DNA from 2 places in the Paenibacillus sp. JDR-2 genome. Region 2 is predicted to be linked to the other one. Evidence: a T-box and tRNA genes for the amino acid it is inferred to sense, from the RefSeq annotation. Region 2 holds a T-box; the other holds one or more tRNA genes.

Region 1 (4,335 bases), 1.7 Mb from region 2:
TCTAGGTGCCCGTACCGCAAACCGACACAGGTAGGCGAGCAGAGCATGCTAAGGCGCGCGGAAGAACTCTCGTTAAGGAACTCGGCAAAATGACCCCGTAACTTCGGGAGAAGGGGTGCCTCGGTAGGGTGAATAGCCCGAGGGGGCCGCAGTGAAAAGGCCCAAGCGACTGTTTAGCAAAAACACAGGTCTGTGCGAAGCCGTAAGGCGAAGTATACGGGCTGACGCCTGCCCGGTGCTGGAAGGTTAAGGGGAGCGGTTAGGAGCAATCCGAAGCTGTGAACCGAAGCCCCAGTAAACGGCGGCCGTAACTATAACGGTCCTAAGGTAGCGAAATTCCTTGTCAGGTAAATTCTGACCCGCACGAATGGCGTAACGACTTGGGCGCTGTCTCAACGAGAGATCCGGTGAAATTTTAATACCTGTGAAGATGCAGGTTACCCGCGACAAGACGGAAAGACCCCATGGAGCTTTACTGCAGCTTGATATTGGACTTTGGTACGATCTGTACAGGATAGGTGGGAGCCTGAGAAGCATGAGCGCCAGCTTGTGTGGAGGCGACGTTGGGATACCACCCTGATCGTATCGGAGTTCTAACCTGGAACCATGAAACTGGTTCGGGGACCGTGTCAGGTGGGCAGTTTGACTGGGGCGGTCGCCTCCTAAAATGTAACGGAGGCGCCCAAAGGTTCCCTCAGAATGGTTGGAAATCATTCGGAGAGTGCAAAGGCATAAGGGAGCTTGACTGCGAGACCAACAAGTCGAGCAGGGACGAAAGTCGGGCTTAGTGATCCGGTGGTACCGAATGGAAGGGCCATCGCTCAACGGATAAAAGCTACCCTGGGGATAACAGGCTTATCTCCCCCAAGAGTCCACATCGACGGGGAGGTTTGGCACCTCGATGTCGGCTCATCGCATCCTGGGGCTGAAGTAGGTCCCAAGGGTTGGGCTGTTCGCCCATTAAAGCGGTACGCGAGCTGGGTTCAGAACGTCGTGAGACAGTTCGGTCCCTATCTGTCGCGGGCGCAGGAAATTTGAGAGGAGCTGTCCTTAGTACGAGAGGACCGGGATGGACGTACCGCTGGTGTACCAGTTGTTCCGCCAGGAGCACCGCTGGGTAGCCAAGTACGGACGGGATAAGCGCTGAAAGCATCTAAGCGTGAAGCCCCCCTCAAGATGAGATTTCCCAACTAGTAAGACCCCTTGAAGACGACGAGGTTGATAGGTTCGGGGTGGAAGCACAGCAATGTGTGGAGCTGACGAATACTAATCGGTCGAGGGCTTATCCTAAAACAACCCCCAAAAAGTGAAGTTAAGCGTTGCAGCTTATTCCGATTACTTTTCGGGGACCCCGCAAGAGTCTTAAGGAATTCTAACTTTCGCATCCAGTTTTCAAGGCACAAGCTTTGAATGTATTCCCTGATAGCTCAGTTGGTAGAGCACTCGACTGTTAATCGAGTTGTCACAGGTTCGAGTCCTGTTCGGGGAGCCATTTGCTCTCATAGCTCAGTAGGTAGAGTGCATCCATGGTAAGGATGAGGTCACCGGTTCGATCCCGGTTGAGAGCTCCAGACGAACTTTTTCAAGGCCCGTTGGTCAAGGGGTTAAGACACCTCCCTTTCACGGAGGTAACAGGGGTTCGAATCCCCTACGGGTCACCATATACAATTACACGGTGGACTTTTGTGCCTGTGGAGGCTTAGCTCAGCTGGGAGAGCATCTGCCTTACAAGCAGAGGGTCGGGGGTTCGATCCCCTCAGCCTCCACCATTACAACATTGGGGATTAGCCAAGCGGTAAGGCAACGGACTTTGACTCCGTCACTCCAAGGTTCGAATCCTTGATCCCCAGCCATTTTAATGCGAGCCATTAGCTCAGTTGGTAGAGCACCTGACTTTTAATCAGGGTGTCGAAGGTTCGAGTCCTTCATGGCTCACTTTTCTTAATAAGTTTCACCCATGCGCGTATGGCGGAATTGGCAGACGCACCAGACTTAGGATCTGGCGGGCGACCGTGGGGGTTCAAGTCCCTCTACGCGCACCATACTTACCATCCAAACCTTCAGGAGATGTCCTGAAGGTTTTTTTGTGCTACATTGTAGCCATATGATTTTAAAGGCAAAGGAGATATCGGTAATGAATGAAATGATAGCATTATTGAAGCAACACCGATCTATTCGCAAATTTACTAAGGATCCGGTCACGGAACAGCAGCTTGACGCCATATTAACTGCAGCGCAGCAAGCATCTACTTCAAGCAATATGCAAGCCTATTCCGTTATTGGGATTACAGACAAGGAGCTGCGCAGCGAACTGGCTAAGCTTGCAGGTAACCAGGCTTATATAGAGGAAAGCCCTGTATTCCTTGTCTGGTGCGCGGATCTGTACCGCTGGGAGCAAGCAGCTAAACGGCATTATGAAGATGTGATGCCAAGCACAACGGAGAACTTTATTATCGGCACGGTGGATGCGGCATTAGCGGCACAGAATGCAGCTGTCGCAGCCGAATCTCTTGGGCTTGGTATTGTATACATCGGAGGGATCCGAAATCAGCCGGAGAAGGTGTCTGGGCTTCTGCAGCTCCCGCAGCATGTGTACCCGGTGTTTGGGATGTGCATTGGCGTGCCGGATCAATCCCCGCTTGACCGGCCGCGTCTCCCGCGCCAGGCGGTCTATTTCGAGAATACTTACAAGCAGGGCGCCATAGACTCTGCTATTGATACTTACGATGAGACGTTAAGTACTTATATGACGGCAAGATCGAACGGGAAGGCCAGTACAACATGGTCACAGGCGATGGCCGGCAAGGCGGGACCGATACGCATTCATATGCGCTCTTATTTAGAAAAGCAAGGATTCAAGCTCGAGTAAGGTTAAGTTCCTTAAACATTAGATCGGTTAATCCAAATGTCATTTGGTCAAGCATCACATTTCTGTCATTGACAACGCACCTGAGAACGATTATCATTATACCTAGTTAATTGATAATTGTTATCACGGATGCGCTGCAGGCGCACATTAAATAACAACGATCTGCCTTATGGCATCGGAAGGAGCGTGCAGGTCAAATGATTCGTCTTGCGACTTCGAATCTGGACATTGCTTATGATGATCGACTCATCGTTCAAAATTTAAATATTGCTATCCCTCAAGGTAAAATTACAGCCCTTGTCGGTTCTAACGGATCGGGTAAATCAACCATCCTGAAGACGATGGCACGGTTAATGCATCCATCTGGAGGCAGCGTTCTCTTGGACGGAAGATCGATTCACAAGCAGTCTACTAAAGAAGTGGCGAAGCAGCTTGCGATTTTGCCGCAGAATCCGACAGCTCCGGACGGCCTCACTGTTGCTGAGCTCGTATCGTATGGCCGCTTTCCTTATCAGAAGGGCTTTGGGTCTTTGACAAAGGAAGACCGCGGTATTATCCAATGGGCCATTGATGCGACAGGCATGGCAGAATTCACCGATCGCCCGGTTGATCAACTGTCTGGCGGTCAGCGCCAGCGCGCATGGATCGCAATGGCGCTTGCGCAAGAGACGGACATTTTATTCCTTGACGAACCAACGACCTTCCTTGATATGGCCCATCAGCTGGAGGTTCTCCATTTGCTGCAGAAGCTTAACGAAATGAACAACCGCACGGTTGTTATGGTTGTCCATGATTTGAACCATGCCTCGCGTTACGCGCATCACATGGTTGCTATCAAGAAGGGCACTGTCGTAGGCGAGGGAACGCCGGCTGAAGTTATGACACCGGATATTTTGCGTGAAGTATTTAATATCGAAGCAGATATCGTTCCTGATCCGCGTACAGGCGTACCGCTTTGCCTGCCTTACGCATTGGCTGGCGAATCGGCTGCTGACAAAGCAATGGCCGATACGAAACCTGAACGGATTTTGACAGCTGCAGGAGCATAATTATAACGAAAAGCCGTGCCGAAAAGCGCGGCTTTTTCTTTTCAAAACTTTTCTTAAAAAAACTTTTAAAAAACAGTTGCATTTTGTTTTTGAAGGTGATATATTATTACTTGTCGCCGCGATGATAACGAAACGCGAACGACAACGAAAGTAGCATGCGGAAGTGGCTCAGCGGTAGAGCATCGCCTTGCCAAGGCGAGGGTCGCGGGTTCGATTCCCGTCTTCCGCTCCATAATGTGCGGCCTTAGCTCAGCTGGATAGAGCGTTTGACTACGAATCAAAAGGTCAGGAGTTCGAATCTCTTAGGCCGCGCCAATCTTTACTAATACTTACTTATATTTGTCGGGATGTAGCTCAGCTTGGTAGAGCACCTGGTTTGGGACCAGGGGGTCGCATGTTCAAATCGTGTCATCCCGA
Region 2 (4,335 bases):
GCTTTATACGGCAGGAAAAGGGGAAAAACGATGCATCCAGCTTTGGGCCAAGTATTCATGAGAAAAATCATAAGCGCCGGCATAACCGCTTTCTTATTTACGATTATTTTCGCCATTTTGGAGCCGGATTTATTTCACATCCACAATAACCTTTCAATAGGAGCGAGATTGCATGAGGCCTTTGGAGTTCTATTCGTATATATGATGTACGCCGGTCCTGTCATTTACGTGTACGGATCGATGACATCACTGCTCAGTGAGATTACTGCGCGATTTGTTGCTCCAAGACGTTGGGTTCAATTGACGGTCTCCGCCGTGTTTCATTGCGTTTTTGGGCTTATTCTTTATCAAGTCAGCTTATTAGCGGCGGCTCTTTTTTACTTGTCGGATACGGTCTTTTCATTCATCCGGAAAAAGCCGTTGACTCCCAATGTAACGGTTGCAAGCGTGCTCCTTCCTCTTGGCTTGTGGCTCGCGAGTTGGATTTATATTCGCATATCGGGCTAAGAAAAAAGCCTCATGCCGCAAGCCCGTTTCGTTTCCCGAAGCGTGTTTGTGCATGAGGCCGTGTTAATTCATTTCCACGGTTTGATTGAGCTCTGTTCCTTCCGTATTTTTACCCATCAACCGATTGAACAGAAACTTCACCATCTTGAACTTATTTCCGGAATCCCAATACTCGGCGGCTTCGGCATCTACCTTGATTAGAACAAGGCTTGGATCGTCATAGGTCGTCTCCAATATTTCCTCGTAGGCTTTATTCCAGAATTCCTTTATTTTGTCGGTGCTGTCGACAAGCTCCGCTACGCCGCGAATGGAGACAAAGGATTTGTCCGCATAGGCTACGTTCACTTGCTTGTTCTGAAGCAGTTCATGAAATTTGTCCGTATCCTTCTTCGTAAGAAACCACAAGCTGCCGTCAAAATCGACATCCTGCGTCTTCATCGGGCGTGATACAAGGCCTTCCTCCGACACCGTTGTCAGCATCGCGATTTTGATATCCTTAATCAGTTCCCTTATCTTCTCGATGGCTTCCTGGTTATTTGAATTTGCATGCATTCCCATCACCCCGTCCTAAGTTTTATGTATCGATATAGTATTACACAAGGAATGGTCCAGCTAATCAGTTATCAATCTCGAAAAGCACGATAGATCAGTTTTTAGCTGTGATACTTTATTGTTTGCCGAATGAGCGGGTGATTATAATCAAGTTAAAATCAGAAGATTGTCTCATGGGCATCGGGAGGAGCACTTGATACTAATGGAAGCTTATCTATTCGTGCATTTTAAGGAAAAGAAGACGCCTGACGGCGAGCAGGTTTATTTTGCGCTTAGCAAGGACGGCTTTAACTGGGAGCAGGTGAACGGTGGGCAGCCGGTTCTTTGGAGCGAAAAAGGAGATAAGGGAGTCCGGGACCATACCATCGTGCGGACCAGCTACGGCAAATTTTATATCATTGCCACTGATCTGAGCCTCGCAAATCATTTTGAAGGCAAGTATCAGGGAAGCTGGGAGAACATTACCCGTGAGGGAAGCAAATGCCTATCCTTCTGGGAGTCGGATGATCTTCTGAACTGGTCGGAGCAAAAGCTGATTGAATTAGGAGATGAGAACTTCGGTTGTCTATGGGCTCCGGATGTGATCTACGATCAGCAGGAAGAAAATTACGTTCTTCACTGGTCTTCCTCCCATGCTTCCAATAACTTTGGACAAAAAGGGATTTATTACTCCCGTACCAAGGATTTTGAGAGCTTCACCAAACCGCGGCTGATGTATCAGAAGGAAGACAGCGGAGTTATTGATTCGGCGATTTACGAGGATAACGGCAAGTTCTACCGGTTCGTGAAGAGTGAAGGTAACCCTCACGGAGTGATTCTGCAGGCTGGGGAATCGTTGACGGGGGAATATACGACCGTCGAGGCTTTTAACGAAGAGATGGCAAAGCTCGGCAGCAGCGCTTATGAAGCGCCTACCGCTTATAAGCTTAGCAACGGAAAATGGTGCCTGATGCTGGATTACTTTGGCGTCGCAGGCGAAGGCCAGGGCTACGTTCCTTTTATCGCGGACGAGTTTGAGAGCGGGCGCTTTATCCGTTCCGACGAAAGCTTCAGCTTCCCTTACCGGTTTAAGCATGGCACGGTGCTTTCCATTACGATGGAGGAGTATAGCCGAATAAAAAACGGTTTGCCGTTTACAAATTAGGGAATTATTCGTATTATAATAAACAATTATGGAAATGCGATGACGAGAAGAGTAAGGGAATAACGTTCTCAAACAGAGAGCTCCGGAAGCTGAGAAGGAGCGGAGAACCATTCCACGAAACAAGCCTCTGAGCAGCATGACGGATCCTTACGGGTGATGGCATGACGGGAGCTCCCGTTACAGAGCTAGAGTATAACCATTGCATGCAATGCCGTACTTGAAGAGGTTAATATGGCGACATATTAACAAACTGGGGTGGCACCGCGGAACTTCGTCCCCAAGACTTAACGTCTTGGGGGTGGAGTTTTTTTTGTTTCACAATACTTTGTAGGAGGGATTGGGAATGGACAATTCCAAGGAACATTTAGCGGAGCATCACATGTTTAGACTTATTAGCGAAGAGCTTGAACGGAAGCCGTTCAGCAGGGAAATGCGCACGAGATTCCCTCCCGAACCTAATGGTTATCTCCATATCGGGAGTGCTTACGCGATTCTTACGAACGCTATGATTGCGCAAAATTTCGGCGGTACCTTTCATCTGCGGTTCGACGATACCAATCCGTTAAAAGAAGATATCGAATACGTTAACGCGATCATCGAGGATATTAAGTGGCTTGGCGTAAATCCGAAAGAACACATCTATTACGGCTCCGATTATGCGGAGAAAATCTTCGATGCAGCCATTACCCTCATTAAGAAAGGCAAAGCATTCGTATGCGATCTGACGCCTGACGAATTAACGGAGTACCGCGGAACTTTAACGGAGCCGGGAAGAAACAGTCCTTACCGCGGACGCTCGGCGGAGGAAAATCTGGAACTTTTCGCAAAGATGAAAAACGGAGCATTTCCGGCCGGCTCCAAAGTATTACGCGCGAAAATAAATATGGCATCCCCCAATATCAATCTGCGTGATCCGGTTCTTTACCGTATCCTTTACGCCGAGCATTATCGGACAAAACGCGACTGGTGCATCTATCCCATGTATGATTTTGCCCATCCGATTCAAGACGCGATTGAAGGGATTACCTACTCGCTCTGCTCGATTGAATTCAAGGATCATCGGCCGTTGTACGAATGGGTTCTGAATGAGCTGGAGATTGCTGAGCCACCGCGGCAAAGGGAATTTGGTCGATTGAGCTTAACCGGTGTTGTCACGAGCAAGCGGTTTTTAAGACAGCTGGTGGAAGGCGGCTTCGTGGACGGATGGGATGATCCCAGACTGCCTACTCTTCGCGGCTTAAGACGCAGGGGTTATACGCCGGAGAGCATCCATGATTTTATTGAAGAAATTGGGAGTATCCGCAATCAAAGCACCGTGGACATTTCGCTCCTGGATCATTTCGTCCGGCAAGACCTTAAGGAGAAAGCGGCAAGCGTTATGGCTGTTTTGGAGCCTTTAAAGGTCACCATTACGAACTACCCGGAAGAGGCGGAAGAAATGCTGCTGGTCGAAAATAACGGTGAAAACGTAGCGCTGGGCACACGGGAGGTCCCGTTCTCCAGAACCATTTATATCGAGCGGGAAGACTTTATGGAGGAGCCGCCAAAAGGCTATCACCGGCTTCGTCCGGGCGGGGAAGTAAGGCTGAAGGGAGCTTATTTTATCCGATGCGAAGAGGTTGTTAAGGATCCTGTTTCCGGTGAAATCATGGAATTGCGATGCACGTACGATCCGCTTACGAAGAGCGGCTCAGGTTTTACCGGGCGTAAAGTGAAAGGGACGATTCATTGGGTCTCGGCAGCGCATGGCATTCGGGCGGATGTTAATCTATACGATCAATTGCTTCTGGACGAGGAGCTGCCGAAGGATGGAGAGGATTGGACATCCAAAATAAATCCCGATTCCTTGGTTAAGAAACAGATCCTTATTGAAGTACATGTTAAGCATGCCGGTCCCGAGCAAAAATTCCAGTTCCTGCGCCATGGGTATTTCTCCGTCGACACGAAACCACGTACGGATGATCAACTGGTATTCAACCGGGTTGTACCGCTCAAGGACAGCTGGAAAAGACCGAACTAACAACGGGAAGGAAGCCAATTACAAGAATGGTGAAGAGAAGAAGCTTACGCTTGCCGAAACGGACGGCCATGGCAGATGGTTTATGTGGAAGGTGTGAAGGGCCATTGAGACG

The links. The T-box of region 2 lies ahead of PJDR2_RS20865 (glutamine--tRNA ligase/YqeY domain fusion protein). A T-box ahead of a tRNA ligase gene usually reads a tRNA of that ligase, here a tRNA-Gln.
Region 1: it has a tRNA-Gln gene. The T-box ahead of PJDR2_RS20865 (glutamine--tRNA ligase/YqeY domain fusion protein) is inferred to sense a tRNA for this amino acid. The anticodon was not compared.

The regions. Positions count from the first base shown of each region.
Region 1 is NC_012914.1:6,469,382-6,473,716, reverse strand. Features, by position in the region: rRNA gene PJDR2_RS28355 (23S ribosomal RNA) at 1-1,290, shown strand, start outside; tRNA gene PJDR2_RS28350 (tRNA-Asn) at 1,417-1,492, shown strand; tRNA gene PJDR2_RS28345 (tRNA-Thr) at 1,496-1,571, shown strand; tRNA gene PJDR2_RS28340 (tRNA-Glu) at 1,587-1,661, shown strand; tRNA gene PJDR2_RS28335 (tRNA-Val) at 1,694-1,769, shown strand; tRNA gene PJDR2_RS28330 (tRNA-Gln) at 1,779-1,853, shown strand; tRNA gene PJDR2_RS28325 (tRNA-Lys) at 1,863-1,935, shown strand; tRNA gene PJDR2_RS28320 (tRNA-Leu) at 1,960-2,042, shown strand; gene nfsA (oxygen-insensitive NADPH nitroreductase) at 2,135-2,869, shown strand; gene PJDR2_RS28310 (ABC transporter ATP-binding protein) at 3,067-3,918, shown strand; tRNA gene PJDR2_RS28305 (tRNA-Gly) at 4,076-4,150, shown strand; tRNA gene PJDR2_RS28300 (tRNA-Arg) at 4,157-4,233, shown strand; tRNA gene PJDR2_RS28295 (tRNA-Pro) at 4,262-4,335, shown strand, end outside.
Region 2 is NC_012914.1:4,731,267-4,735,601, reverse strand. Features, by position in the region: gene PJDR2_RS20880 (hypothetical protein) at 31-507, shown strand; gene PJDR2_RS20875 (pyridoxamine 5'-phosphate oxidase family protein) at 571-1,065, opposite strand; gene PJDR2_RS20870 (glycoside hydrolase family 43 protein) at 1,262-2,203, shown strand; T-box leader at 2,234-2,485, shown strand; gene PJDR2_RS20865 (glutamine--tRNA ligase/YqeY domain fusion protein) at 2,547-4,223, shown strand.